DNA from 2 places in the Bacillus sp. 11C genome. Region 2 is predicted to be linked to the other one. Evidence: predicted binding sites of a transcription regulator. Region 2 holds the regulator's gene; the other holds the start of a gene.

Region 1 (15,467 bases), on a different contig from region 2:
TTCACCTTCAAATTCATCCAGCCAATCGATGCTTCCATCTTCTCTTGCGATCATCCCATCCAATGAAACAGCAATGTGTACAGCACATTTTTTCGATCCATATTCTTCTCCTATTGCTGTACCATTTGCCCGAATTGCGCCTGATGCAGCCTGCTGTAAAGACCGCCGGCTTCAATCAGGTCATGATGGCGCCCTTGCTCTTCAATTCCGTTCTTTGTGACAACCACAATTCTGTCCGCGTCTTTAATCGTCGCCAGCCTGTGAGCGATGACGAGCGTGGTGCGCCCCTCGGACAATTCTTCCAGCGCCTTTTGGATCGCCGCTTCTGTTTCTGTATCAAGGGCCGAGGTCGCTTCGTCGAGAATCAGGATCGACGGATTTTTCAAGAACATCCGCGCAATTGACAGACGCTGCTTTTGCCCGCCGGAAAGCTTCACGCCCCTTTCGCCGATGAGGGTATCCAATCCATCCGGCATGCTATGGACGAGCTCTTCCAGATGCGCCTGCCTCACAGCCTGCCAAATGTCTTCTTCTGATGCGTCTAATCGGCCGTAGGCGATATTTTCTCTAAGCGTGCCAGAGAACAAAAAAACGTCCTGCTGCACGACGCCAATTTGCCCGCGCAGCGAAGACAGCGTCATGTCTTTAATACTGATGCCGTCGATCGTAATGTTGCCCTCCGATGCTTCATAAAAGCGCGGAAGCAGACTGCAAAGCGTTGATTTCCCCGCACCTGACGGACCGACGAACGCAACTGTTTCCCCCGCTTGAATGGATAGGTTTATGTCATCGAAAACACTGTGATGGTCGTCATAGCCAAACGAAACATGTTCATAGCGGATATTGCCCCCCAGAGCGGAAACGTCTCTCGCATCAGGGGAATCCTGAATATCCGGCTCTGTCTCCATCAGTTCCATATAGCTTTTGAAACCGGCGATTCCCCTTGGATACATTTCGATAATGGCGTTAATTTTATCAATAGGCCTGAACAGCACGTTCGTCAGGAGCACAAACGCCACGAATTCCCCGTACGATAAGGAGCCGCGAATGACAAACCATGTTCCGCACAAAAGGACAAACAATGTGACAAACCGAGTCAGCATGTAGCTGATTGAACCGTTTTTCGCCATGATTTTGTATGAGGAAAGCTTTGTGATACGGAAACGCTGATTGTTGACGGCGAAGCGTTCTTTTTCAAACGCTTCATTGCCGAACGCCTGCACGAGCCGGATGCCGCCGATATTATTTTCCACACGCGCGCTGAAGGCTCCGATATCTTTGTTCAGCGCGGTAAACGCTTTGGTCATTTTTTTGTTGAAATAAAGCGCGAGCCATATGACAATCGGCATGATGATAAACGTTAGTAATGCCAGCTGCCAGTTAATAAACAGCATCACCCCGAACGCCCCGAGAATGGTCATGATGGCAATGAATAAATCTTCCGGGCCGTGATGGGCAACTTCGCCGATGTACATTAAATCGTTCGTCAGCTTCGACATGAGCGTTCCCGTCTTGTTGTTGTCGTAAAATTTGAATGAGAGCTTTTGCAAATGGTCAAAAAGCGATTTTCTCATATCGGTCTCGATATTGATCCCGAGCATATGCCCCCAGTATGTCACGATATACTGGAGAGCCGAGCTGAGCGCGTACACCGCAAATAAGCCGATTGAAGTCGCGATGATCAGGCCCCAGTCCCTGCCCGGAAGCAAGGTATCAATAAAATAATTGACGATCAAAGGAAAACTCAGCTCCATTAAGCCTCCCGCGATCGCCGAAAAAAAGTCGAGAAAGAACAACGTTTTATATGGTTTATAGTATGAAAAAAATTGCCGCAGCACCCTATCTTCCTCCAATGCATAAATAACTGATAACTTTTCTCAATTATACTATACACTGTCTGTATTTAAAGATCAGATTTCTTTTTCTTACAGAACGCCTGAAAATAGACGGGCAAAGGATTCTTTTGTCCGGTCGGTCACCCCTCTTTTGTAAAAGGCGACAGGGGTGAGTTTTTCACTGTCCAGCATATCCTCTTCAAAATGGTCTTCAAGGGTGCGTATCGCTTCGGCATCCGTGAAGAACACGTTCACTTCAAAGTTGAGCTGGAAGCTGCGCATGTCCATATTCGCTGTGCCGACCGAGGCGAGATCGCCATCAACAATCATCACCTTTTGATGCATAAAGCCTTTTTGGTAGGAGTACACTTCAATGCCCTCAAGAAGCAGCTCCGGGAAATAGGATCTCGACGCGTATTGCGTCAAAAAGCTGTCGTTCGTCTCCGGCACCATGACCCTTACTTCTACTCCTTTTGTCGCCGCTGCTTTCAGCGCCGTGCGAATGGACTCATTCGGGACAAAATAAGGCGTGGCGATCCAGATTGATTTCTGGGCTGAAGTAATCATTTCATAATAGAGGTCGCTCATGCTTTCCTTCATGTCAGGGCCTGTCGCGACAATTTGATATATGCCACCTCCCTCCACGGGAACCGGCGTATTGTACTCCTCTTGATCTATTAACACTTCATCGGAGACGTATTCCCAATCCAGCATAAAGATGGCGTGAAGCGTTTGCACAATTTCTCCTTCCAGCCGGAGGTGAGTGTCTCTCCAAAACCCGATATACGGATCTTTGCTGATATATTCCTTTCCGACATTTAATCCGCCCACAAAACCGATTTTTCCGTCGATGACCACAATTTTCCGGTGATTTCTGAAATTCAATTTCTGGTTGAAAAACCCGTATTTCAGCGGAGAAAACGGAACGATGTCCACTCCCGCTTGTTTCATTTTTATGATATCTCTTCTTGCCAGCTTGATGCTTCCTGCGGCGTCGTATAAAAACCGCACCTCGACACCCTGACGCGCTTTTTCCATCATAATGTCCATCATGCCGCGGCCGAGCATGTCCGACTTGAACATGTAGTATTCAATATGTATATAAGATTCCGCTTTCCGCATCGCTTTGAAAATATCGGGAAAGGTTTCTTCGCCGTTTTTCAGCACTTTGATATCGCTTTTCGTATTGATATTCATATGGGCAGCCCTGATGGAATACGTAAAGAACCTTTCCTGATTGTCTTTAAGACCTGTCACTTCAGGCGTTTCCTCCCTGTCAAACAGCTTCCTGAGCTTTTCCCGGTTGTACATTCGTTTTGTTTTAAACAGCTTTCCCTTCACATAAAGCTGTCCGGAAAACAGGTAAAACATGTAACCGATGATTGGAAAAAAGACGAGAATGTGGATCCATAACAGCGTGTGCTGCGAGGTGCGGTTTTCAAGAATTAACGAATAGATGCTGAACAAAATAATGCTTACATAGCAAAGCAATCCTCCGTAAAACTCAAACCTGGAAACCGGAAAAAACCATATGATATATGCCCCGATGAGCATGATATATAAAAAGAAAAATTCCAGTCTCCTTTTCAGCATCCTCACTCTCTCCAATCTGATTCGATTACCTCCGTATTACCTCTTTTTTCTAGTCTGTAAACCTTTAGCCCCTCCGCAAGAAGCGGAAGGTTTATGATGAGGCTTCCTGAGATTGGCCGGGTGTGATGTTCCGGAGTAACCCGGGCTTGAGTGAATAGCTGCTTTTGATTTTATTTTTGAAGAAGCCGACGATCAAACCCGTCGTCGCAATCGACACTATGGAGAAGAGGCCTTCCAGCAATCCAACGGAGAAAATGCCGGCCAGCACTACGCCGAAATCGAAGAGAAAATTAACTGTACCCGGATTCCATCCGTAGCGCTTTTGCAGAAATAAAGCGAGGATATTGGCACCCCCGAGCGATGCCTGATGATAAAACATGAGCGACAAGCCAAACCCGATCAGCGTCCCGCCGCAAATCGCCCCGGCAAGCAGTGAAAATGAGACAGACGGCAGCCAATGATCCGCGCTTGTAAACAGAGTCAGCGCTGTGACTGCAAATACAGTGGATAAGGTGAATTTGATGCCCATTCTGATGAGAGAAAATACATAAAACGGAATATTGACCAGAAAGAAGATCATGGCAAACGAGGAATGAAACAAGTATGACAGGCTTAGTGACAATCCGGCTGTGCCGCCGGTTAATACGTGAGAATGTCTGAGTGTCAGGACTCCGGCGCTTGTCATAAGACAAGCAGTTAAAATGAGTAAAATTCGTTTCATTCTTCACTCTCCTTTTTAGATGATGTCATTTCCACCTACAAACATAACAGGATACCCGGCCGCCCAGCCATTACCTTGGCAGAAAACATCTTATGTTTTTATGTTTTCAAAAAATCCCCCTCTTTCAAGGGGGATTTTCACGAGCGTTTCCGATACACGACAAAGCTTCGTGTCAGATATTTGAGCGGGAGACTGAACACATGAACCAGTCTCGTAAACGGCCACAGGATAAAAACGACGTATCCGATGATGATATGAAGCTTAAACCATAGCGGGACATTCTCCATCAAAGAGGCGTCAGGCCTGAACAAAAAGATCTCCCTGAACCACGGTCCGACTGTTGTCCGGTAGTCAAATCCTTTCGAATCAATGTTGAGAAATGTGGCGGCAAGACCCGACAGCATCATAAACAGCAGCAGAATAAGCGTAAGGATATCCGATGGCGAGCTCGTTTTGCGGATTCTTTTGTCAAACAGCCTTCTGTACGTCAGGATGAAAAGTCCGGTACATGCCGCGATTCCGGCAGGCAGGCCCGCGCCAATCGCCATTTTGTGATACACATGCTCTGAAATGCCAATGGAAGCGTACACGGCTTCCGGGATCAGAATGCCCATGACATGCCCGCCGATAACGCACAGCATGCCCCAGTGAAAAAGGGTGCTGCCTGCCGCAAGTTTTTTCTTTTCTAACAGCTCGCTTGATTTCGCCGTCCAGCCAAATTGGTCATGCTGATAGCGGTAAATATGGCCGCCGATGAAGATCGTCATGACAATGTATGGCATCACGCCCCACAGGATCTGCCCGCTCATGGCTGAACAGCCCCTTCAACGCCTTCACGTACGCCGATGTTTTCCAGCGCGGCCAGCAGCACGTGCAACAGCTCCGCATAGATACTGTCATTTTTTTCGAGGCGGGTTGCCAGCTCCCTCACATTGGACAAATATTTTTCAAACACGCTATTCGCAGCTTCAATCTCCGCAACCGCGGCAAATTCCAGCATAAGCGGGAGATAATCAGGCAGCTCTTTGTCTGTCGGCAGGAAACCGGATTGCTGGTAGGTGTTTTTTAAATGCAGCAATTCAATACCGCGTTCCCTTTGCTCGCCTGAGTTAAAGTAGGTGACGTACATATTCGTTTTTTTCCCGAAGTCGAACGTATAGACATAGTGTTCAATTAGCGCTTCATGAGAAAAGCTGGCTGACGCCTCGAAAAAGTGCAGCAGCAGCTCCCGGATTTTCCGGTTGCCAATTTCATGGGTAAGAGCCTTCCAATCGGGAAGCTCGGCTCTCCACTCTTCGTCTGGATAAGACAGAAGACAAGAAAGAGCGGAGAACGTGATTTGCCGGTCTATGGTGTTCATCTAGTTACACCTCGTTTATCTAAAAATTAAAAACAAGAGCCGGGGCCGCCTGAAAATGATAAGCCGCAGCTCCCTTGTTCAGCGTATAAATCAGACACTTCTTCTCGGTGGCTGCTTGGAATCACAAAGCGATCATCATATTTTGCGATCGCAAGCAGCCGATACATGTCTTCAATTTGCTGTTCTGTTAAGCCGACGCTGGAGATCAGTGCCGGGTCGATGGATTTATTCGTCTGGACCGCTCTCATATACTGCCGCATGACAGACATTTTCTTTAACGTTGACCGAATATGATCCGTATCACCAGCCGTTAAAAGCTGCGCCAAATAGTCAATCGGAATTCTCATTTGGTCGATAGCCGGAAAAATATCTTCCGCAGATTGCTGGCTGCCTTTTCCTTCAAAGAGATTCATAATCGGGCTCAGCGGCGGAATGTACCAAACCATCGGCAATGTGCGGTACTCAGGGTGAAGCGGCAGCGCAATCTTCCAGTCAATGATCATTTTATAGATCGGCGATTGCTGAGCAGCCTCTATCCATTCAGCCGGGATGCCTTGTTCTTTTGCCAGCTTGGCAACCTCAGGATCATTCGGATCCAGAAAAACGTCCAATTGGGAATGGTAGAGATCCTTTTCATTTTCAACAGATGCCGCTTCCTCCACTTTGTCCGCGTCATACAGCATGACGCCGAGGTAGCGGATTCTGCCTACACACGTCTCGGAGCAGATGGTCGGCAGTCCAGCCTCCAGGCGCGGAAAGCAGAGGGTGCATTTTTCAGCTTTGTTCGTTTGCCAGTTAAAATAAACTTTTTTATAAGGGCAGGATGAGACGCAATATCGCCATGAACGGCACGCGTTTTGATCCACAAGCACAATGCCGTCCTCCTCGCGTTTGTACATGGCGCCCGATGGACAAGAAGACACGCACGCCGGGTTGATGCAGTGCTCACAAATACGCGGCAGATACATCATAAAGACCTCATCGAATTCTGTTTTGATTGATTCCTCCATCTTTTGCACGTTTGGATCTTCAAGCCCTGTAATATGGCCGCCTGCGAGGTCATCCTCCCAGTTCGGGCCCCATTCGATATTCATGAAATCCCCCGTCAGCGACGATTTCGGGCGCGCCACCGGCTGGTGTTTTTTCTGCGGGCTGTTTGTTAATGTTTCATAATCATAGTTCCAAGGTTCATAGTAATCATCAATCGACGGCTGGTTTGGATTATAGAAAAGGCCTGCAAGCCGATTCGTTTTCGGGCCGGATTTCAGCTCGAGCTTTCCTTTTTTCAATGTCCAGCCGCCTTTATATTTGTCCTGGTCTTCCCATTGCTTCGGGTAGCCGATGCCCGGCTTTGTTTCTACATTATTGAAGTACATATATTCCGCACCGGCACGGTTTGTCCACGTGTTTTTGCAGGTGACGCTGCACGTGTGGCAGCCGATGCATTTATCCAAGTTCATGACCATACCGATTTGCGCTTTAATCTTCAAGCCAATCGACCTCCTTCAGCTTGCGGATGACGACATTCAGGTCGCGCTGATTCCCTGTTGGACCGTAATAGTTAAAGCCGTAGCTGAGCTGGGCATAGCCCCCGATCATCTGTGTCGGCTTGACGTGAATCCTTGTCGGGCTGTTATGGGTGCCTCCGCGGTTATTCGTCAGTTTTGTGCCGGGTACGTTGATGTGGCGGTCTTGGGCATGGTGCATAAACGCCATTCCTTTAGGAATCCGGTGAGACAGAACCGCTCTCGCGACGACAACGCCATTTCGGTTGAAGCATTCAATCCAATCGTTGTCCTTGATATCCGTGTCCTCAGCATCATCTTTATTCATCCACACGGTCGGCCCGCCGCGGAACAGCGTCAGCATCGGTAAAGAATCAAAATACATGCTGTGGACGGACCATTTATTATGCGGTGTCAAATAATTAAGGACGATTTCTTTGCCCTCTTGATCTGGCCGCTTGCTTAGAAACGGACGATGTTGGAGGATCGGTTTAAATGTTGCCATCGTTTCACCGAATTCCATCATCAGTTCATGATCGACATAATAAGATTGTCTGCCGGTCAGTGTTCGCCACGGGATTAATTTTTCTACGTTTGTCGTAAACGGCGAGTACCTGCGTCCCCCTTTTTCCGAGCCGGTAAATGCCGGAGACGTGATGACCGTTTTTGGCTGAGCTGTAATTTGTTCGAACGTAAAGCATTCTTCCTCTCGTTCTTCCGCCAGGTCTTTCAGCTTCAGGTTTGTGATGTTTTCAAGTGATTCCCAGGCTTTCACAGCGACTTTTCCATTTGAAGTGGATGATAAGGTTAAAACTGCCTCTGCCGCCTGCTTCGCTTCACTTATATTCGGACATCCCTTGGCAACGCTGTCCGTTGTGATTTCTCCCAGTCTCTTTTTGAGTGATTCATATTCATCGGCTATCGACCAGCTCATCCCTTTTGTTCCGCTCGGTTTTAGGGCGGCTTGAGGACCCAGCGCTGTCATTTTGGCGAAAATTTGTTTATAGTCCCGCTCAACAACATGGATGTTCGGCATCGTTTTTCCCGGAATGGCTTTGCATTCGCCCTTGCTCCAGTCATTGATTTTGCCGAACGGCTGGGCCAGTTCCTGCATGGTGTCGTGAAGGAGCGGCGTCGCGACCACTTCTTTCACCGGCTCCATATCGACTTCTTCTGCCAAATCTGAAACGGCTTTTGACAGTACTTTGAAAATATCCCAGTCTGACTTCGATTCCCACGGGGCCGAGATGGCCGGAGCGAAAGGATGAATGAACGGGTGCATATCTGTGCTGCTGAGATCGTGTTTTTCATACCATGTCGCCGCCGGCAGTACGATATCAGAATAAAGTGCCGTACCAGCCATTCGAAAATCAAGATTGATTAACAAGTCGAGTTTACCTTCCGGTGCCTGCTCCCGCCATTTGATTTCTTCAGGGCGGATGCTGTCGCTGTCGTCATTCATTAATCCATTTGTCGTCCCCAGCAGATGCTTGAGAAAATATTCATGCCCTTTTCCTGAACTCGAAATCAGATTTGCCCGCCATACGAAGAGATTCCTCGGGAAATTGGCTTCATTGTCTGGATCTTCAATCGCGAATTTCAGCTTTTTCTCTTGAAGCTGTGAGGCCACGTACGCCCCAACGTCTTCAGGTATTGCTGCCCCCGCTTGTTCAGCTTCTTTGTATAGGTCAATTCCGTTTTGATTGAATGTCGGATAAGACGGCAGCCACCCTAATCGCGCTGCCAGCACATTGTAATCGGCATGATGCTTGTAGCGGGATGACGCAGCGATCGGCGAAGCCAAGTCACTGATCGGCTGGTCCTCGTATCGCCACTGGTCTGTTGCAAAGTAGAAAAATGAGGTGCCGTTTTGCAGCTTGGGCACGCCCTCCCAGTCCTTTGCATTTGCAATCGTCTGCCACCCTTCAGCAGGGCGGAGCTTTTCCTGCCCCACATAGTGAGCCCAGCCTCCGCCGTTTACACCTTGGGCGCCTACCAGTAAAACAAGATTTAACACCGCCCGGTAAATCGTGTCGGAGTTGAACCAGTGGTTAATCCCCGCTCCTACGATAATCATGGACCGGCCGTCTGTATCGATCGCATTTTGGGCAAACTCTCTGGCAATCTTCATGACGGCTTCTTTTTTGATTCCTGTCATCTTTTCCTGCCAGGCAGGCGTGAACGGCTCAGGATCATCATAGGAGACAGCTGATTGTTCTCCGATGCCCCGGTTCACGCCATAGTTGGCCAGTATCAAGTCAAACACGGTCGTGACACAAACCTCTTCGCCGTTCAGGTTCAGTTTTTTTATAGGAAGATCCCGCTTAAGCACTTTGTTTCCGTCATCTGAAAAATACGGGATGCGCACCGTGCCGATTTCGTCCTCTATTCCGAGTACGGAGAGACGGGGTTCTATCGGTTCCCCGGTTTCTTCATCGATCATGTGCAGGTTCCATTTCTGCTGCCCGTCCCAGCGGGAGCCCATTGTTCCTTGCGGTATGGCAAATGTGTTTGTCTGTTCATTCCAGACCGCAGGCTTCCACTGGTCATGCTCTGCCTTGCGGCCAATGTCCTTCGCATGCAGAAACCGCCCCGCTGTGTATGCGCCATTTTCTTTCGACAGGGTGACGAAAAATGGAAAATCCGTGTATTGCTTTGCATAGTCAATGAAACGTTCTGTCTCTTGGTTCACGTAAAATTCCTGCAAAATGACGTGACCCATGGCCATTGCAAGCGCCCCGTCAGTCCCTTGGCGGATACTCAGCCAGTCATCCGCGAACTTTGAGGATTCCGCAAAATCCGGACTGATCGAAATGACCTTCGCGCCTTTATAGCGGGCCTCAGCCAAAAAATGCGCGTCAGGTGTTCTTGTTAACGGAACGTTGGAGCCCCATGTGATGATATAGCCTGAATTGTACCAATCACTGCTTTCCGGAACGTCTGTCTGGTCACCCCAAATTTGCGGGGATGCCGGAGGAAGATCCGCATACCAATCATAAAAACTGAGCATAGGGCCGCCGATTAAAGACATAAACCGGGAGCCTGAGGCGTGGCTGAGCATGGACATGGCCGGAATCGGAGAAAAGCCGACATTCCGGTCTGGACCGTATTTCATGACTGTATAGAGCAGAGAGGCTGAAACCAGCTTCAGCACCTCCGGCCATTCAGCGCGCACAAAACCGCCTTTCCCTCTTGCTTGTTTATAAGACTTCGCTTTTTCAGGGTTTTCAACGATTGATTTCCAGGCTTCCAATGGATTTTGATGAGCCTGCAGAGCTTCCCGCCATAAATTGATCAGCACACCGCGCACGTATGGATATTTCACACGGAGCGGGCTGTAGATATACCAAGAAAAACTGGCCCCCCGCGGACAGCCTCTCGGTTCAAAATCAGGCATATCAGGGCCTGTTGATGGATAATTCAAGTTTTGTCCTTCCCACGTGACAATTCCGTTTTTCACATATATATTCCAGCTGCATGACCCCGTGCAGTTGACACCGTGGGTGGAGCGCACGACTTTGTCGTACTGCCATCTGTTTCTGTATACATTCTCCCAATCGCGATCTTCGCGGGTGGTTTGGCTATGTTTATTTGAATGGTGTTCGATAGGAGAGAAATAGTTTAATCTCCTAAACAACGGACTCATTTTCTTTTTCTTCATGAGCGTTCACTCCTTCCGAGTCAGGTGATGCTAAGTTCACTATAAACAGAGACAGCGTGTTTTCTTGTGAACTATGTCACACACTCTGCTTTTTTCACAAAATGTTCACACTGAGAAGAAGGAACAGACTTTCACAGGAAGTGATGAGGGCGGCGTTCAGGCAGGACGCCTGAGTCATTAGCCGCTTTTCATTCAAAGATCAAAAAAACCGGTTCTTTTTAAGAACCGGGCTCGGCGTTTTTATCTTGTGATGTATGCAGATAACGCAAAAATAGTTGATAGGAACAAAAGACATTTTGCTGAAGTACCGCCAAAAAATTCATTTGCAGCTGTGGGTTGTAAGTCATCATTTTTTTAAATATATAAAAAGGGATTTTGAGAATAAGAATGTCCGAAGAGGCATTGACTGAGATAAAAGGCGATAAATACAGCCCGCCTTTTTCATCAATCGGAAACACATCGCCTTTTTCCCACAGCGCAACGGTTTTCGATCCTTCAGGGAGCCTGCTGTCCATAAAACGGACACTGCCTTTTAATACAATATAAACGGATTGAGAATGAAGAAAGGATGAAGCCAGATCAGATGAGCCGCCGATAAACGTCCCGTTTTTCAGCAAAGTTTCGACAATGGATAGAGGCACTTCATTAAACATAGGGAGTTGTTTCAGAAACAATAAATAGTCACACTGATTCATAGGAAAGCCTCCTGTGCTAAGGATAGCTTTAGTGTAACTCGATTGAGCCTGTACAGCAGTGATGTATTTCACAGCCTGTATGATGTATGTCACTTATCGGGAGAGTGACTGTATTTATAATGAAATAAAAAAGGAGGATTTCGATGAAGGCACTGATTCCGAAGCAGCACGGCGCATGGGCGATGCTGCTGATTCCATTTTTGCTTGGGATGGTCAAGGGAGGTCCCGTTTTCTGGCATCTTCCGCTTTTCCTAGGCTTGCTTTTCCTTTACTTGATGGTCTACCCCATCACACTCGCCATGAAGAAGAAACAGATTAAATCCTATCAAAAGTGGATATGTTATTACGGTGTTCTGGCCTGCTGCTTTTTGATGATCCCTGTCTTTTATAAGCCTGCGCTCATCTGGGTTGGCGTTTCTTTATTTCCGCTTTTTCTCATTCATACGTATTATGCCCGCCGAAAAAACGAACGAGCACTAGTGAATGATATTGCGGGTGTCTTGTTCTTTTGTTCAGGCGGGCTTGCGAGCTGCTGGCTGGGGGCGGGAACCCTTGACGGCTGGGCTTGGTTTATTTTCTTGCAATCTGCTTTATTTTTTATCGGGAGTTCTTTTTATGTAAAGTCGGTGATCCGGGAGAGAAAGAACAGGTTTTTTGCATACTGTTCTTGGGGATATCATCTGCTGCTCCCCTTTTTATCCGCTCTTCTCGGAGCAGGATGGGCATTTCTTGCTTTTATCCCAAGCAGTTTGCGGGCATGGTTTTTTCACGGAAGGGATTGGCCCGTTAAAACGATCGGCATTCTGGAAATCGTGAATGCCTGCTTCTTTTTTGCCGTCATGTGTTTGTTTATCACTAGATAAAAACCAAGGACCGCCGGCGGCCCTTGGTTTTTTCAGTCAATATTGCAAATCTCCAGCGGACAATTTTCACACTCAATCTCGCATCGTAAATAGTCCCGCTTGTGCAAAATAATTTTTCCGGATTCGTCTATCGAAATCACCCCTTGTTTGCGGAGGTCTCCGAGCATACGGTTGACGCTTTCCCTTGCCGCCGCGCAAAACTTTGCTAAATCTTGATTTGTCAGCGCGATGTTAATCAGAATGCCGTCGCTTCGTTCCACCCCGTAGCTGTTCGATAAACGGATAAGAGTGGAGTAGAGCGCCCCCTTTTTGCCGTGAAGAAGCAGATCCCTGATTTTAGACTGGATTTTCCGGAGGTGGGTGCTCATCCATTTCATAAATTCAAATGTCAAAGCACCGTTTTGGATGAGTTCCTTTTCCAGCTTGTTTTTATTAATGACGAGCACCTCGCCATCCTCTAGCACCTTTGCACTGAGCATATATCTCGGTTCTTCAGTGAAAAGTGTTAATTCCCCGACAATATCATTTTTTTGGCAGATTCTAAGGGTCAGATCTTTTCCGTCAGATGTCAGTTTGCCGATTTCAATGAGTCCTGATTGAATAAGATATAGCTCTTCTGCATCCATTCCTTCCCGAAACAAATACGTGTGTTTTTCCATTTTTCTTTTCGTACTGATCGATTCCAGCAATTCATGCAGATCGCTGGAAATAAGATCACTATCAGATGGTCGGACAGAGAGAAAATTCATGAGCTCACCTCGAAGAAAGTCACGTTGCGTATGTTTATTGTAACGTGAATTGTTTTGCACCCATCGAGAAAAAACTAACAATCTTGTGAATGACCAGTGTTAGCTGACGCTCTGACTGTTTCTCTCCGTGTGCATTTTCATTCTTTCCTGCCAATACATCCAAATGACAAGGACAAAGCTGGCTAACGCCACTTCCGAAAGCGCCATAAAGCCGATCGCGTATTGGCCTGTTGCCTGAAATACACTCGCCAATATCAGCGGAGGGAAAAAACCGCCTAATCCCCCCATGGCAGACACAATACCATTGGCAATCCCCGCTTGCTTTGAAAAATAGAAAGGCACCAGTTTAAAAACGGTTCCGTTTCCTATACCTGAGCAGACCGCCACCGTTATTGACCCAAACGTATAAAGGCCGATCGTCGGCGAGAACGATAAGATAATGCCTGATAATGTAAGTCCCGCAAAAACGAACATCAGGATGCGGAGCGGGCTCAATTTGTCAGCCAAGAATCCGCCCACAGGCCTGAGCAGCGTGGAGACGGCAATAAAGCCGGCCGTCCGCAAACCGGCGTCCGCAGGATTAAGACCAAAGTGCGCTACCAGAAAGTTCGGGAGATAGATGGTGAAGGCGACAAAGGCGCCAAACGTAATAAAATAAAACAGGCTTAGAAACCAGAGGACGTGATTTCGGTAAACGGTTTTGATTTGAGCTTTTACGGAAACATTTACTTTCTTCTCATGCCGGTCGCCAAACAAAACGTGCAGCAATGCGAAAACAGCCAGCAGAACCATATACATCTGCACGGTTGCTTTCCATCCCGCAGTCTGGGCGATAACCGGCGCCGCAAATGTGGTAATCGCGGTTCCGATGTTTCCGGCACCGTAAATTCCATTGACGAAACCGTGCTTTTCTTTCGGATAATACTTCGGAAGGGATGTCACCCCAATGGAGAATACTGCCCCCCCGATCCCTAAGAAAAAACCGCCTGCGATTAAATCAAACAAAGAATCCGCGATACTGATCCAAAACACCGGAAACAAAAGCAGGATGAAGCTGATCATAAACATCAGCCGCGCACCAAACCTATTCGTTAAATACCCTAAAGGAATGCGGAGAAGCGACCCGAGGATCACGGGAATCGCCGTCACTATAGAAATCTCGCCTTTGCTTAAATGAATATCTAATGTGATTTGGCTAATGAGTGATGAAATCAGCACCCAAACCATAAACCCTGCCACCAAGCTTAATGACTGTAACGATAATTGAATATGTTGACGGTTGAACATTCGGCTTGCTCCTTTCAATGATTCAATAATCAGTCCTATCATACAAAAACTCGGCAAACAGGTTTGTGAATTACATCACACGTTTCACATATAAAAAAAAGACAAAGCCCGAAGACTTTGTCTTTTCATCATGATTACATTTTTTCCGGAGCCGATACGCCGATCAGCTGAAGCGCATTGTTCAGCGTAATTTGCGTGGCCTTCATTAAAGCCAGGCGCGCGCGGCTCTTCTCTTCATATTCAGGATCGATGACTTTCTCTGCGTTGTAGAAGCTGTGCAGAGCAGAAGCCAGATCATAAATATAGTTTGTGACACGGTGCGGAATTCGTTTTTCCGCCGCTTCCGCCACTGCCTCTGGGAAGCCGCCGATCGTTTTCAGCAGGTCATATTCTTTTTCTGATTGAATATGGCTGAAATCAAGATCTGCCGCCGGCTTTAGTCCCTGCTCTTCCCCTTGGCGAAGCATGCTGCAAATACGGGCATGTGCGTATTGCGCGTAATACACAGGGTTTTCGTTAGATGTTGATACAGCTAGATCTAAGTCAAAATCCATATGCGTATCCGCACTGCGCATTGCAAAGAAGTAACGCACGGCATCCAAGCCGACTTCTTCAATGAGATCGCGCATCGTTACCGCTTTACCCGTCCGTTTGCTCATTTTCATTTTCTCGCCGTTTTTGTAAAGGTGAACGAGCTGAATGATTTCTACTTCAAGTGTTCCTTTTTCATAGCCCAGCGCTTCGATCGCCGCTTTCATGCGCGGGATATAGCCGTGGTGATCGGCTCCCCAAACGTTGATCAGCTTATCAAAGCCGCGATCAAGCTTGTCCTTATGGTATGCGATATCAGGCAGAAGGTACGTGTACGTGCCGTCCTTCTTGATCAATACGCGGTCTTTATCATCGCCAAACGTCGTAGAGCGGAACCAAGTCGCACCGTCTTCTTCATAAACATGGCCTTTTTCGCGGATCGCTTCAAGCGCCTTGTCGATTTTTCCGTTTTGATACAGTGACGTTTCGGAATACCACACATCAAACGGCACACGGAAGTTTTCCAAGTCCTTGCGAAGCTTTTCCAGCTCGTATTTCAGACCGTATTCACGGAAAAACGCGAGGCGTTCGCTTTCGTCTTCATTAACGAAACGGTCGCCGTATTCCTCAGCGAGACGCTTTCCGATCGCAATGATATCCTCGCCGC
Region 2 (15,467 bases):
ACCTGTGCAGCGTCCAATGTTTTCTTCAGAAAATACCCAAACGGATCCTTGCCTACTTTTCCGCTGAAAGCGGCGTCTCCGCCCAGCTTAGCAATCGCTGCCGACACATTCGCCGGTGCCCCCCCGGCACTTTTCAAGAAATGGCGGCCTTCCATTAAATCAACATCCACATCGGTACAAAAGAAATCAATTAACAATTCTCCAATACAAACAACAGATTGGCTTCCCACATTATCACACTCATTTGTCAGTTCTCGATTATAGTTTCAGTATAGTGCTTTCTGTCATAAATACAACCGTTTACATAGAATATTTTAAATTTTACGTATACTCACCTTGCAGCCCTTTTCTCCAGATCAGACATCATCTGCTTATATTTTTTTTCAGTTAAAGGATAAAAAGAAATGAGAATAATAGACAGCAGAATGAACAATCCCGGAATGAGCGCATTCATATTTTTAATCGCATTCAATGACGATGCCGTCTGATCAGTATTCGCGGCATACCCGGCGATTCCGAGATAAACGGCCGAAAATGACCCGGCTAACGCGACTCCGAACTTATTGATGAAGCTCATGCTCGAAATCACCACGCCATCGGCCCGGACTCCGGTTTTCCATTCCGCATAATCGACACAATCAGCAACCATTCCCCAAGCAAGGGTATTCAAAGGCGTCGTGAAAAATCCAGAAACGAAAAGCCAAAAGAAAATAAGCGGAATCGAAGAATACGATGTAAACTGAAGGCCGGCGTAAGAAAGAAGCGATAGAGCCGCCGTGATGATCATGACTTGTTTTCTGCCCCACTTCTCAGAAAAGAAAGGAATAAACAGATTGCTGATCAGCGCTGCTCCGAAAAATAAAACGGTACCCAAAAACACGAATTCTTTATGATTGACGTTATACGTAAAATAGTACACCATCGTGCTGAGCTTAATATTAAATCCGATCGCAAAAGCCAAAAATGATGAAATTAACACAAGCAAAGGTTTGTTTCGAAACAAAACGGATAACGTCTTTTTGATTCCTTGTTTTTTTCTTTTTTTAGGCTGAATCCGCTCCCGCACAGTAAAGAAACTAAATAGATTCAAAGCAATGCTGACCGCCGCATAAATGAGCGCCGTCATCTGAAATCCAAACGCCTGATCCTCTCCTCCGATAGCAGTTGCAAGCGGTGTCGCACAGGAAATGGATAAAAGGATGCCGATATAGACCAAAATCATCCGGGTTGTGGTCAGAACCGTTCGTTCCTCCACAGAATTCGTCATCCGCCCCGTTAAGCTGTTCACCGGAATCGTTTGCATACTAAAGGACATCCCAAGCAGAATATAGGTGATATACGCATATACCATATTCCCCGTCTCACCAAAATGAGGCGTCGTGAAACATAAAAACGTAAATAACGCAAAAGGAAATGTCACCCACAGCAGATATGGCCGTGCCTTTCCCCACCGTGTATTCGTTTTGTCTAAAATCAATCCCATGATTGGGTCAAAAATAGCATCCAGCACCCGCACAACTAGAAACAAAGTGGCGATCACCGCAGGCTGAATGCCGCCGACATCTGTATAATAGAATAATAGGTATGCATTTACAAACTGAAAGACAATATTATACGACATATCACCGAATCCATATCCGATTCGTTCAAACCAGGACAGGCCATGATGCTTCGCCTTTAATGCCGTTGCTTTTTCTGTTTCAATCATCATTTCCCACCCCAAGAATCCGTTTTTATTTCTAGTAAACAAGAGGGAGAATCCAAAGCCCCTCCCAGTTCACTCAGCGATTTGGATACACCATTACTTTTAAACATTCATTCTTAAATTGAAGCGCCCGCTCCATCGCCTCATGCGTCTGCTCCAGCGTATATTGGTCCGTTACAAGATGCTTCGTGTCTACAATGCCTGAAGCGAGAAATTCGATTCCCTTTGGATACGTATTGGCATAACGAAAGATCCCGTAAATATCAATCTCATTGTCTGCAATAAACGGCACATTAAGCGGAATCTCGTTCTGTGAAGGCAAACCGACAATCGCCAGTTTTCCGCCCCGGCGCACAGAAGCCAGTGCGGATTGCAATGCCTTTGGATTTCCCGCTGTTTCCCAAGCAACATCTACGCCTCTATCATTCGTGATCGTTTTAATCTCTTCAAGCGCGTCCTGTTCACGGATATTAATGACATGAGTCGCTCCCATTTTTTTCGCAGCCTCTAACCTCAGCGGCTCTAAATCGGTCACAATAATTGTGCCTGCCCCAAACGCTTTAGCTGCCGCAACAGCCATTAACCCCACAGGGCCCATTCCCATAATCGCAATCGTTGATCCAGGCTGAAGCTTCGTTCTCGCCGCTGCATGAATGCCAACAGAAAACGGTTCAATCAAAGCCGCATCTTCATAGGAAAGTGAGTCTGGGATAAAAAAAACGAAGTCCTGACGCATTTTAATATATTGGACAAACGCGCCGTCTACCGGCGGTGTAGCCAAAAACTGTACATCCGGACAAAGGTTATAACGTCCTTCCTTGCACGCCTCACAGCGTCCGCACGTGACACCCGGTTCAACAGCTACACGGTCTCCCACCTTGAATTGTTCGACAGACGATCCGACTGCGGCAATTTCACCCGCGCATTCATGACCGAGAATAAATGGTTTTTCTACTACATAATTGCCTATTCTGCCATTTGTATAGTAATGCAGATCCGATCCGCAAATTCCGACAGCCATCACCTTAATCAACACTTCATCATGATTGATGTCAGGCACAGGCAATGTTTCAATTTTGATCTCTCTTGTGTTGTGCATAACAGCCGCTTTCATGTTCTGAGGTACTGTGTGAGTCATTTGGCAAATTCCTTTCTTTAGAAAATAAAATGTAAGTGCATACATTTTTGTTTTCTCTGTTACTGCCCCCATTTTATCTGCTTTTCAAGACGTTCAACAGCCTTTCCTGCTGTATAAAAGGACAGCTGCACTGTACTTTTATTTTTTCATATACAAAAAACGCTGGATTGATAAAATAGTACTAATAGGAGGTGCAGGCTTATGGCTGAACTTGAAAACCGAAAACAATTTGCAGAACTGCTGGCACCTGCCGTCAAATCACTCAAGCTTCATCCTGATTATAAAGTCAGAAGGAAAAAGAACGAAAAAACAGGACAGTCTTATATAGATAAAATCGCACTCCAGCTGGGAGTCTCCTCTAACACGATCAAAAGCTGGATCGGACAGATGGGTGCAAACTATATTCCCGGAAGAATTGAGGACGGAAAACTGTTCGGGATGATCTGGATCATTCTCGAACAGACCGACTTCGATATCGAGTGGCTGACGAACCTGCTGGGAACCACCACCATTCCTGTCATTAAACCCGCATTGCCTGTATGGGTAGCGTCTTGTCTTAAAAAAGCAAAAACGCTAGGAAAAGATGGATCGTTTGGAGCTCCGATTGATGACGATATTGAAATAGCAGTAAAACGGCTGTTTCATGATATCCCCGTCCAAAAAACGAATGCGCTTACAGAAAAGCCTATCACGCATAACCTACCGTCACGCTGGTCCGGGAGCTTTATTGGTCGCAGCTTTGATATGGAAGCGATACGGCAATGGATGCTTTCTCCGTCACCAGTCTGTTTAATAACTGGCTGGGCCGGCATGGGGAAAACCACAATCGCTCTTGAAGCTGCCTATTCCTGTGTCGACGATATTTCAGATTGGCCGGCATTCAACAGCATCATCTGGGTCAGCGCCGATTGGAAAGGTTTAAGCTTTAGCGATTTTTTAAATACGATCGCCTATCAGCTCGGACGCGCTGAACAAATCGATAAATCAATCAATGAAAAACGCTTCGTCGTCCGCAATGCATTAGCCAATTACACAAGAGAAAAACCAGTACTGCTGATCGTTGACAGCATCGATACCGCAGAACGTGACATTCACGAATTTATCACAGGGCTTCCGCAAGGCGTGAAAGTTCTGCTCACAGCACGAGAAAACGTAAAACAAACCTATCGGGAAGGCTCCAGAGAAATGGCAGCCATCCAGCTGAGCGGCCTTGACCAAACAGATGCCCTAGTATTTTTTCATCAAGAAGTGCATCGCTGCTTACAAACATGCAACCTCCCACATAAACAGGAAAAACTGGAACAGCTGTTACATCTATCGTCTGAACTGAAGAACGAATTCATATCAGCGACTGCCGGAAACCCGAAAGCCATGGCACTCAGCATCGCCTATATGTCAGACGATGACATTCCCGCTCAGCAGCTGATTCATGAACTTGGAAAAGCGGGCTACTCTCTGTTGGAATTGTTTGCGTTCCTCTTTGGCCGCACCTGGGACAGATGCAATGAAGATACGCGAAAGCTATGGCAGGTGCTATGCTTTTTCAGCAAGCCGCCAGATGAAAAAAGCCTGGCGGCAGCGGCCGGATTAAATGCCCGTCGTTTTCATTATGCAATTGAACAAATGCGGGCATATGCTCTGATTCAGCCGGAACGAAACGAAGAAAGAACACAGTACTTAGCGCATCAAACCGTTGTCGCTTACGGAGAACAGTACTTATCCGAACATCACGAATATGAAAAGGAAGCCCGCAGCCGCTGGGCTCACTATTATATTGAGTATGCCGAAACCCATTTAAAGCGGGAACAGCCCAACTCTATCTATTGGAGCTACCTGTTGGGACGGAATTTAGATCAAATGAAACAAGAATGGCCAAATATCTTAAAGGTCATCAAATGGGCAAGCGAAACCAGACAAAAAGAATTCCTAATCGAACTCATCACCCGCGTCAGCCATTTTCTGAGCAGAATCAACCTGCCCTTGCGAATCGAATACGGGTGCAAAGCCGCCAACGCCGCCAACCAATTAGGCAAACACACACGAGAAGCATACTTCCGAATCGACACAGCAGGCTGGGCACTGATGGAAGTCAATGATTTAGACGGAGCGCTTCAGCAAATAGAAGCCGGCCTGAAGATTCTTGAACAATCGGACGCGGCAGATCACGACGCTCATGATCTAAAAGTTTGGGGACTCGCACTGCAATCGAGGCTGTTTTTAAAAGCCGGGCAACAGGAAAAAGCAGAAACCATTTTAAATGAAATCGAAGATCAACAGATTTCACCTACAATTCAACACAGGGTACTACTGGTTCGCGGTGACTTAAGCTTCGCGAGAGGTCATGATGAAGAAGCCATTCAATTATACGAAGCGGCAAATGAGATCAGCTCAACGTACGGCGGCGAAAAAACGATAGAAGCCTATTTCAATCTGGGTGTCGCTTACGTGAAGTGTGATCAGTTTGAGAAAGCGGAAGAAGCCTTTGAGCAGATGCTTTATGACAAACACAACGAGAATCAGGTTGAGTTGATCTATTATTATTATGGGATGGCGCAGCTGTTGTATCGTAAAGGAAAGAAAACGAAAGCGATGGAATCTAATCAGAAGGCGATTCGTTTGATTGATTCGTGGGAGCCTGCGATTGGGATTCGGGGTGAGGTGGAGCGATTTAATTAATTAATGCCATTTAAAAGACAACTATAATCTAGCTAGTGGTATGAGCTTTTAAAATATACATGCCCTTGTTGTTTATAATGATAAAAAAGGCGTCTCACCAGTACAGCAAATTGGTGAGATACTTTTTTAAAAAAATTAATATTTCACAGAAACAAATACAATTACTTATTTTTAACTAAAAATATTGTTTCCATATGTTTTGTTTATGGATGATTGTTATTCTTTACACTAAACCCGCCATCAAAATTCCCATTACAATTAAAAATAAGAGTAAAAGAATACAAAGTATTAGAATATAAAAAGAAATATACTTACTAATCCCTTTAGGTGCTTTGATTGCTAGAATACTCCCCACAACTATCCCTAGAATTCCAAGCGCCCAATGGATATGGGGTAGAAAACACAATGTGAATAAAAGGATGATAAGCGACACTGTTCCTGAATATTTCCTCATGTCCCCCCCCTTTCTATTTTCCTCCATTAAATCAAAAAGAAAATTGAACTTATAATTTGTTATATATTCTTGAGATCTTAAAATATAGAGTACCATATTTTTTGAAATGTATGGTACTCTACTCTAAATTTTCTATTCACTTGCTACAAGGTCTAGTATTTTATCAGCGAAAGCATTTGCAATAATTTCTCCCTCTTCTTCCGTGTAATAAGGGACTTCCATTTGCATTGAACCTCTCAGAGCTACCCTCGCCGCTGTAATATCAGGATTATCTCCAATCATGATATTTCTTGCATTCAGTCTCAAGTTATTTTCATTACTATTAAATTTATTTTTATAAAATAGCTTATATCTTGAGAAAACAAGACTATTATAATACTCTTGAACTGCATTTAAAATTGGCTTAGTGTTATTATTTAATAAGATCTGTGCGATGTTAATAGCATCGATATCTCCAAGGAAATCCGAATTATCAAAGTTACCAGCCGATGATTTTGTACCAATCAATTCGTAGGCAGCTTTATATGTTCTTGTTTCATTGTCGCCACTATACTTATCTCTATTTTTATATACATCTGCAGCAACAGTAAATAAATCACCACCCCACCCTGCTAAATCTTGCTGTGTAGTTCCAACTAACGGAAGATTCGCATACAATAGAGCAGATAATGTAGCCATAAGATGAGGAAAATCAATAACTTCAGATTTTGAAACGGGATCAGTTGCATAGACAAAACTATTTTCTCCTACAGCATTAATAATATGCTCCTCAAAGTCTTTATCAAATTGTCCAGAAGTTAATGTCCATATTAATGATTCATATCTTTTGCGACGATAATAGTTGGTTGTAAGCTTATTCGCTTGATTAATATCATTGTTTGTATATTGAAGTCCTAAAAGTTGAATTTCATATAATTGCTTATATAGCTCTTGATTGAGATCAGTTGAGAAATCAAGACTTGAAGCCCCATCATCAAGTCCGGACTTAATATTATTGTCTATTTCAATTTTACTGTCTCCTGAACCAACACTAATAGTTGAAATTTGATCGAATGCCCAATTTTTTGGCAATGGGTAGCCTAAATTTGCACTAAATCCCGTGGACATATCACTTACAAAACTGGTTGTTGCCCACCCTTTCTCCGATACTTGACTGCAAACATTCCGGGCTCCATATATTCCAACTTTGTAACGGTTCCCCAGATATTTCATTTGTTCATTAATACCCTTAAAGTGTGGAAGTATTTTGTTAGTTATATCATCTCCTAAAGCGTCAAAATCCACGGCAAAATATATTGTTGTTCCATTTTTAAATCCATAATTTTTAGCAGCCGTAAAAGCATCTTGAGCATCTCTTTTCCCTTGTGCTTCACTGAAATGTCTTGAATTATTCCCATAAGTTTGATATATCGGAAAAACAGTTAAACCAGCATTAAAAATAGTTTTTAATTCACCAGGTTTTATTTTTTTCTCCAATCCCCCTGGAATGTCTACAAGATAACGACCAATAGTTTCATAGCCTGCTTTTTTTAAAGCTTTAGCTCTAGCAGACGTAACTTCTGTTATACAATCACAAGCTGTTCCTTTACGATTAGGATCTCCTTTACTCTGCAACAAAGAAAGCCAAGTTTGTTTTCCTGTAACTCCATCAGCTGGCAACTTAACAAATTGTTGAAATTCACTTACTACATTTTTTAATAGTGTACTGTACTGGCCATTGAAATCTCCTGGATTAAAGTTATTTACATATAATGCATATTGAAGGAGCTTAACAAAGTTCGCATTAGTACTCCCTATGCTCAAAGTTGGTAAAAGGTTGGTCGTAGAAGGCCCAATTGATCCCGTTTGTAGAGAGGAAGAAATTCCCTCTTCTGTTTGAATACCGTATATTAAAGCTTTATTAGTCCCTCTTTGGTAGTAACCATCACATGGTTGGACTCCAGAAGTTTTGTAATATTTTGAATTAAGATCTCTTTGCATTTCTCTAATTCTAGAATTACCACCAGATGTGAGCACATAAGCATCCATAGTTAAAAATGCTTTAAATATATAGGAATAAACTTTCCCGTCACGAATAGGCAGTCCCGCATCAGTTTGTAATTTAATTACTGCAGCTTTAGTCCCTTCCCCAAAAGTTCCTGTAAATCCAGTTGGATTGTAACCTTTACAATACATTGCTCCTTGAAGGATTAGTACGATTCTTTTTCCCTTGTCATCAGTAGGAATACGCCCCATTTCCATTTCTCCCCAGGATTTGTACGCTGCTTCAGTTCCTGGTCCAAAATTATCAGCAGGTGTAGAGATTCCAAGTTCAATTTGCAAAGCTCTAGTTAAAGCATACATCGTGGACCAACCAGTTTTCCCACTTTCAGGAGCTGGAACAAAGCCGGGCTTTCCAGAGTAAGCAGCATTTACCCATAGTTGAACTTTCTGAATCATTTCATCCATTATGGTCACCTCTTTTATAGTATTCATATCTAGGTGGCAAGCGTATGACAAACTCCATCAAAAGGCTTTTTTGCATTAAAACACTTATAAATGAAAAATTAAGACATTTTAAATTAATACCATGCAATTATTGAAAAAGGTAAGCGGAGTCAACAATAAAATATATACCTACTTTTCACCTCATAATAAAAAGGATGCTTCCTCTAAAGTCCAGTAGACTTTTGGAAGCATCCTCAATGAATGTTATTTTTTTGTTATTTTTCCAGCTACTCGGGTGATGAGAAACGGTAAAACCCCTAATATATCAAGAGTTTTCGCCGTTTAATTACATCATTCCACCCATACCGCCCATGCCGCCCATATCAGGCATACCAGCACCGCCGCCAGCATTCTCTTCTGGTTTGTCAGCGACAACAGCTTCAGTTGTTAAGAGCATTGCTGCTACAGAAGCCGCGTTTTGCAGTGCAGAGCGTGTCACTTTCGTTGGGTCAACGATACCTTTGTCGATCATGTTTACCCATTCGCCAGTTGCAGCGTTGAAGCCTACGCCGATTTTTTCGTTTTTGAGGCGCTCAACGATGACAGATCCTTCAAGACCAGCATTGTGTGCGATTTGACGGATTGGCTCTTCAAGCGCGCGAAGCACGATGTTGATACCTGTTTGAGCATCACCTTCAGCTTCAACTGCCGCCACTTTGTTATATACATTTACAAGCGCTGTACCACCGCCGGATACGATGCCTTCTTCAACAGCTGCACGAGTTGAGTTCAGGGCGTCTTCGATGCGAAGTTTACGCTCTTTCAGCTCAGTTTCAGTCGCAGCGCCGACTTTGATGACAGCTACGCCGCCAGCAAGTTTCGCAAGACGCTCTTGTAATTTTTCTCTGTCGAATTCAGAAGTTGTTTCTTCCACTTGAGCGCGGATTTGAGTCACGCGGGCAGAAATTTTGTCTGTTTCGCCAGCGCCTTCAACGATTGTTGTGTTTTCTTTTGTAACCACAACTTTAGAAGCACGTCCCAATTGTGTGATTTGAGTCGATTTCAGGTCAAGGCCAAGATCTTCTGTGATGACTTCTCCGCCAGTAAGGACAGCGATGTCTTCAAGCATTGCTTTACGGCGGTCACCAAAGCCAGGAGCTTTAACAGCCACTGCGTTGAATGTGCCGCGAAGTTTGTTCACAACAAGTGTTGCAAGTGCTTCGCCTTCAACATCCTCAGCGATCAGAAGCAATGGTTTGCCTTGCTGAACAACCTGCTCAAGCACAGGAAGGATTTCTTGAATGTTTGTGATTTTTTTGTCTGTGATTAAGATGTAAGGATTGTCGAGAACCGCTTCCATCTTATCAGAGTCAGTTACCATGTAAGGAGACGCATATCCACGGTCGAATTGCATACCTTCAACAACTTCAAGCTCAGTTGTGAAGCCTTTAGACTCTTCGATTGTGATAACGCCGTCGTTTCCTACGCGCTCCATTGCTTCAGCGATAAGGCTTCCGACTTCCTCATCAGCAGCAGAGATCGCAGCAACCTGAGCGATAGACTCTTTGCCTTCGATCGGCTTAGAAATTTCTTGTAAGTTTTCGATCGCAACCGCTACAGCTTTTTCCATACCTTTACGCACGCCTACAGGATTAGCGCCTGCTGTTACGTTTTTAAGGCCTTCACGGATCATTGCTTGCGCAAGAACTGTCGCAGTTGTTGTACCGTCACCGGCAACGTCGTTTGTTTTGCTGGCTACTTCAGCAACAAGCTTAGCACCCATGTTTTCAAACGCGTCTTCGAGTTCGATTTCTTTAGCGATTGTTACACCGTCATTCGTGATTAACGGAGAACCGAATTTTTTCTCTAGAACCACGTTGCGTCCTTTTGGTCCTAAAGTTACTTTTACAGCATCAGCAAGTGCATCGACACCGCGAAGCATTGCGCGGCGAGCTTCTTCACTAAACTTAATATCTTTTGCCATTTTTACAAAACCTCCTCGAATTTTTAAGTATTTGTTTATTTAAGAATTAGCCGATAACAGCTAAAATGTCGCTTTCACGTAAGATTAAGTATTCAGTACCTTCGTATTTCACTTCAGTACCTGCGTATTTTGAGAAGATAATGCGGTCGCCCTCTTTTACTTCTAAAGCAACGCGCTCTCCGCTTTCTAACACGCGACCTGAACCAGCTGCCACGATTTTGCCTTCTTGCGGTTTTTCTTTTGCAGAATCCGGCAACACAATTCCGCTGGCAGTTTTTTCTTCAGATTCTACGAGTTCAATGACAACGCGATCACCTAATGGCTTTAACAATGTAATAACCTCCTCAATAGTATGAATATGTAATTTTAGCACTCAACACTAAAGAGTGCTAACACAATTCTTATAATAAAGAATCTCACTTCCAATTTCAAGTGATAAGATAAAAAAATTTTCACGCTTACATGATTCTTTTCAGCACCCTTATCCCTTAGCTTTTTCACCCCCGTTCTGATTATGTTACAATAGCTGTAGACAACGAAACCCATTTAACAAAGGAGTACATACCATTTGAGAAAACAGTATTGGTTTATTATTTTGACATATATCATTATGCAGTTTTCCTACATAATTGCGATTCCCTTGTTCTTTAGATTCGGTTATGCCGGAGGACAGCCTACCAAGGAAAACATGCTGCACGCACAAGGATTATGGTCCGTCATCAGCTTTATCGCCTGTCTCATTGTCGTTCTGCTTATTCTGAGAACGGTTCCGAAGACAACGTTGCGAAACGGCCGGAAAGACTCCGTCGGGCTTTCTATCCTATGGGCGATAGCCGGTTTTTTCATTGCCCTCTTCTCTCAAGGAATAGCAGGCTCTATTGAATATTATATATTCGGCATCGGAAGAGAATCAGAAAATACACAAGCCATTCTTAAAGTCATTCAGGCAGTCCCGTTCATGATTATCGTTTCTTCTATCGTCGGGCCTATATTAGAAGAAATCCTCTTCAGAAAAATCATTTTCGGGGCGCTTTACGAAAAAACGAATTTCTTTTTTGCAGGACTGCTTAGCTCGATTATTTTCGGTATTGTTCACGCTGATTTGAAGCATCTTCTTCTTTATACAGCTATGGGCTTTACCTTTGCCTTCTTGTATGCGAGGACAAAACGGATATGGGTGCCGATTTTCGCCCATGTCATGATGAATACATTTGTCGTTATCATGCAGCTTGAACCTGTTCAGAAGTACCTTGAACAGCAAAGCACACAAATGCAATTGATTATTGGAGGATTATTTCTATGAGAAACCCGGTAGTTTGGGGAATGATCTATTTTGCCGTAGGGTGCATCTTTACTTATCTTGCCGCAAGCTCGCCAGGCAGCATGTGGTCATTTTACTCCATCCTGCTGATGGTGTTCGCCGCTTACAACATCAGCATTTCATTTAAGATGTTCGCCTTTTCATTTAAAATCAAAAAGAACCAGAAATAAAGAAAATCCATTTCTCCGTATGAGAAATGGATTTTTTTATTATTGCCCGGAAGACACGTCCTGATCGGAAGCGCTGCTTTTCTGCGCTTTCCGATAGGCGGCCTTCGATATAAAAATACTGATTTCATATAAAATCAACAGCGGAACAGTGACCATCATATGAGACAAAAGCTCAGGAGGAGTAATCAGGGCAGCGATCACAAGCAGCGCAAAATACGCATACTTTCTGATTTTCGCTAAGAACATGGGTGTCACAATTCCAAGCCTGGTCAAAAACATGAGAATGACCGGCATTTGGAACAACAGTCCGAACGGAATTGTCAGCTGCAGAAGAAAATGAAAATACTCATTAATTCCGATCACCTGATTGACATTCAAGTCCTGAGAGATTCGCTTCATAAAATCAACAACAAAAGGAAATAAAATATAATACGAAAAAGATAAGCCCGCTAAAAACAACAAAACAGAGATCGGAATGTAACCGAGCGTTACTTTTCGCTCTTTCTCATAGAGGCCTGGACTCACAAAAGCCCAAAGCTGATAAAGAATAACCGGGGAGGTCAGAACAATGCCTATGATAAACGCAAACTGCATAAACACAAAAAGCGGATCTGTCAGGTTAAACGCGTTAAGCGTAAGCTCCTTCGCTTCATCTGTTTTTTGCAGATACACAATAATCGGCTTCGCTAAGAAAAATCCCGCGATGAAAAAAACGACAAACGCCAGCGCCACAACCAGCAATCGTTTTCGAAGCTCAGCAATATGCTCCAGCAGCGACATTTGATTCACATTCATTCGTGTCACCCTAACCTACTGATCTTCTTTCTTTTTTTCCTCTTCATCACTCGTTAATCCTTTAGTAGCGTTTTTGAATTCACGAAGTGTGTCTCCCGCTGCTTTCCCCAGTTCAGGCAGCTTTTTAGGACCGAAGATAATTAAAGCAACGATTGCGATAACAGCAAGGCTTCCAGGACCGATCGGCATATGTGGGCTCCTCCTTTCCCTCTATTCGATTTCCTCCAAAACTGAATAATGCTTCAAGAAATAAACCAGTGATTGAAGCTCTACAGCTAAATCTATATGATGAATTCGAATGTGTTCCGGCACATTCAAGCGGGCCGGCGTAAAGTTAAGAATACCCTTGATTCCTAACGCGACTAATCTGTCTGTAATAGGCTGAGCAGCAACTGCTGGCACTGTTAGAATGGCAACTGATTCATTTTTTACGTACTGTTCAAGGTCATTAAGGTTATAGACGGGCACGCCGCCTACCTCAGTTCCTATTTTACTCTCATTTATGTCAAAAGCCATAGAAATTTTTGTGTTATTATTTTTTGTGAAATTATAGTGAAGAAATGCCGTTCCCAAGTTCCCGACACCAATCAAGATGACGTCTGTCATCTCATCCTGATCAAGCGTTTTGCGGAAAAAAGACAGCAAATAATCCACGTTATATCCATATCCTTTTTTGCCAAGAGCTCCAAAATAGGAAAAATCCCTGCGAATCGTGGCAGAATCAACCTTTACGGCATCACTGAGTTCAGCGGAAGATACACGCTGTTTTCCTGACGCATGCAGATTCTTTAAAAAGCGATAGTAAAGCGGCAGCCTTTTTGCCGTCGCCTGCGGAATTTTTGATTGATCCTTATTCATTTTTGGTCCTCCAAATTATACTCGGATAGTTCTCTCTTAAAGTCACCGTTTTTCCCGCCTGTCTTTTCCAGCAAGAAAGTAGGGCCGATGACCATCCCCTTATCAAGGGCCTTGCACATATCGTAAACGGTAAGAGCGCACACCGATGCAGAAGTGAGCGCTTCCATTTCCACACCTGTACTCCCTTTCGTTTTGACCTGTGCTTTTATATGAAGTATAACTTCTTTTTCTTTTATTTTCCAGTCAAACGATATATCTACTCCGCTCAGTGAAAGCGGATGGCACATCGGAATGATATTGGACGTTTGCTTTGCGGCCATAATGCCTGCCACTTGTGCAACAGCCAGTACATCTCCTTTGCCGATATCGTGACTTTGTATTTTCTCGTACACTTCATTCTTCATGTGTACGCTTGAAACAGCCGCCGCAGTACGGACAGTCGAAGATTTTTCGCTTATATCCACCATCTGGGCTCTTCCCTGTTCATTAAAATGAGAAAATCCATTCATATTAAAACTCTCCTTAAAAAGATCATACACTATTTTCTTCTCTATGTCTTATTCGGCCAATGTATTGTTTGCTGACTTCTGATTCATAAGCTACACTTAACTTATTATAGCAGAGGTGAAATAATATGATGATCTTACAAGTTAATCAGCTGTCCAAATCATTTGGTGCTGATACTATTTTAAACAATATAAAGCTGGAAGTCAGAAATCGTGATCGCATCGCCATTGTAGGTAGAAATGGCGCGGGAAAATCCACGTTGCTTAAAATTATCGCAGGCCAGCTATCGTATGAAAAGGGCGAAGTCATTAAACCGAAAGATATTACAATGGGATATCTCGCCCAGCATACGGGCTTGGATTCTAAGCTTACCATAAAAGAAGAGCTGCTGACTGTTTTTGACCACTTAAAAGCAATGGAAAAGGAAATGCGGGCTATGGAAGAAAAAATGGCGGCAGCTGATCCGGATGAATTGGAAAGCATCATGAAAACCTATGACCGGCTTCAGCAGGATTTCAAAGATAAAGGCGGCTATCAATATGAAGCGGATGTCAGATCTGTGCTGCATGGCCTCGGCTTCAGCCATTTTGACGATTCTACACAGGTGCAAAGCCTCAGCGGAGGCCAGAAAACAAGACTGGCCCTAGGCAAGCTTCTGTTAACACAGCCTGATTTGCTCATTCTTGATGAGCCGACAAACCATCTCGATATTGATACACTAACCTGGCTTGAACATTATTTGCAGGGCTATTCAGGCGCCATTCTCATCGTTTCTCATGACCGCTACTTTTTGGACAAAGTGGTAAACCAAGTATACGAGGTATCTAGAGCTGAAAGTAAAAAGTATCACGGCAACTACAGCGCTTATCTCGACCAAAAAGCCGTGCAATATGAAAAAGATCTTAAAGTGTATGAAAAGCAGCAGGATGAAATCGCAAAGCTCCAGGACTTCGTAGACCGAAATCTGGCAAGAGCCTCTACCACAAAAAGAGCGCAAAGCCGCCGAAAGCAGCTTGACCGAATGGAAGTCAAGGCAAAACCGCTTGGCGATGAAAAATCCGCAAACTTTCATTTTGATATTACAAAACAAAGCGGAAACGAAGTCCTGCGTGTTCAGGAACTCACAATCAGCTATGAAAACCAGCCGCCGCTTTTAAGAGAAGTGTCTTTTATGCTCACAAGAGGAGAAAGCGCTGCGCTTGTCGGCCCTAACGGAATCGGTAAATCGACATTGCTGAAAACATTAATGGACACCCTGAAGCCAGATCAAGGAACGATCTCATACGGCTCAAATGTCAGTGTCGGCTACTATGATCAAGAGCAGGCTGAGCTGACTTCCTCCAAACGTGTCCTTGATGAGCTGTGGGATGAGTACCCCGGGCTTCCGGAAAAAGAAATCAGAACTTGTCTCGGGAACTTCTTGTTTTCCGGA

What was found. The regulator Rex, encoded in region 2, represses fermentation and respiration genes when NADH is low (regulators of the CRP and FNR family bind a similar motif). The targets are predictions, from matches to a motif close to TTGTGAAATATTTCACAA.
Region 1: a site for Rex is predicted at 11,427-11,444, ahead of ACY3LV_RS00895 (YwiC-like family protein). Genes of this name have one in related genera too.

What each region holds. Positions count from the first base shown of each region.
Region 1 is NZ_JBUPVZ010000001.1:163,645-179,111, forward strand. It holds partial or broken gene ACY3LV_RS00850 (dihydrofolate reductase family protein) at 1-101, opposite strand, end outside; gene ACY3LV_RS00855 (ABC transporter ATP-binding protein) at 111-1,838, opposite strand; gene cls (cardiolipin synthase) at 1,926-3,428, opposite strand; gene ACY3LV_RS00865 (YitT family protein) at 3,520-4,149, opposite strand; gene narI (respiratory nitrate reductase subunit gamma) at 4,287-4,958, opposite strand; gene narJ (nitrate reductase molybdenum cofactor assembly chaperone) at 4,955-5,509, opposite strand; gene narH (nitrate reductase subunit beta) at 5,536-6,999, opposite strand; gene ACY3LV_RS00885 (nitrate reductase subunit alpha) at 6,989-10,675, opposite strand; gene ACY3LV_RS00890 (Crp/Fnr family transcriptional regulator) at 10,894-11,370, opposite strand; gene ACY3LV_RS00895 (YwiC-like family protein) at 11,514-12,233, shown strand; gene fnr (fumarate/nitrate reduction transcriptional regulator Fnr) at 12,266-12,982, opposite strand; gene narK (nitrate transporter NarK) at 13,082-14,269, opposite strand; gene argS (arginine--tRNA ligase) at 14,404-15,467, opposite strand, start outside.
Region 2 is NZ_JBUPVZ010000009.1:4,743-20,209, reverse strand. It holds gene ACY3LV_RS13720 (carbohydrate kinase) at 1-230, opposite strand, end outside; gene ACY3LV_RS13715 (glycoside-pentoside-hexuronide (GPH):cation symporter) at 332-1,708, opposite strand; gene gutB (sorbitol dehydrogenase) at 1,782-2,843, opposite strand; gene ACY3LV_RS13705 (NB-ARC domain-containing protein) at 3,045-5,519, shown strand; gene ACY3LV_RS13700 (glycoside hydrolase domain-containing protein) at 6,106-8,421, opposite strand; gene groL (chaperonin GroEL) at 8,747-10,384, opposite strand; gene groES (co-chaperone GroES) at 10,431-10,715, opposite strand; gene ACY3LV_RS13685 (type II CAAX endopeptidase family protein) at 10,953-11,687, shown strand; gene ACY3LV_RS13680 (YdiK family protein) at 11,684-11,875, shown strand; gene tatC (twin-arginine translocase subunit TatC) at 11,915-12,679, opposite strand; gene tatAY (sec-independent protein translocase protein TatAY) at 12,686-12,859, opposite strand; gene ACY3LV_RS13665 (redox-sensing transcriptional repressor Rex) at 12,881-13,528, opposite strand; gene moaC (cyclic pyranopterin monophosphate synthase MoaC) at 13,525-14,037, opposite strand; gene ACY3LV_RS13655 (ABC-F family ATP-binding cassette domain-containing protein) at 14,163-15,467, shown strand, end outside.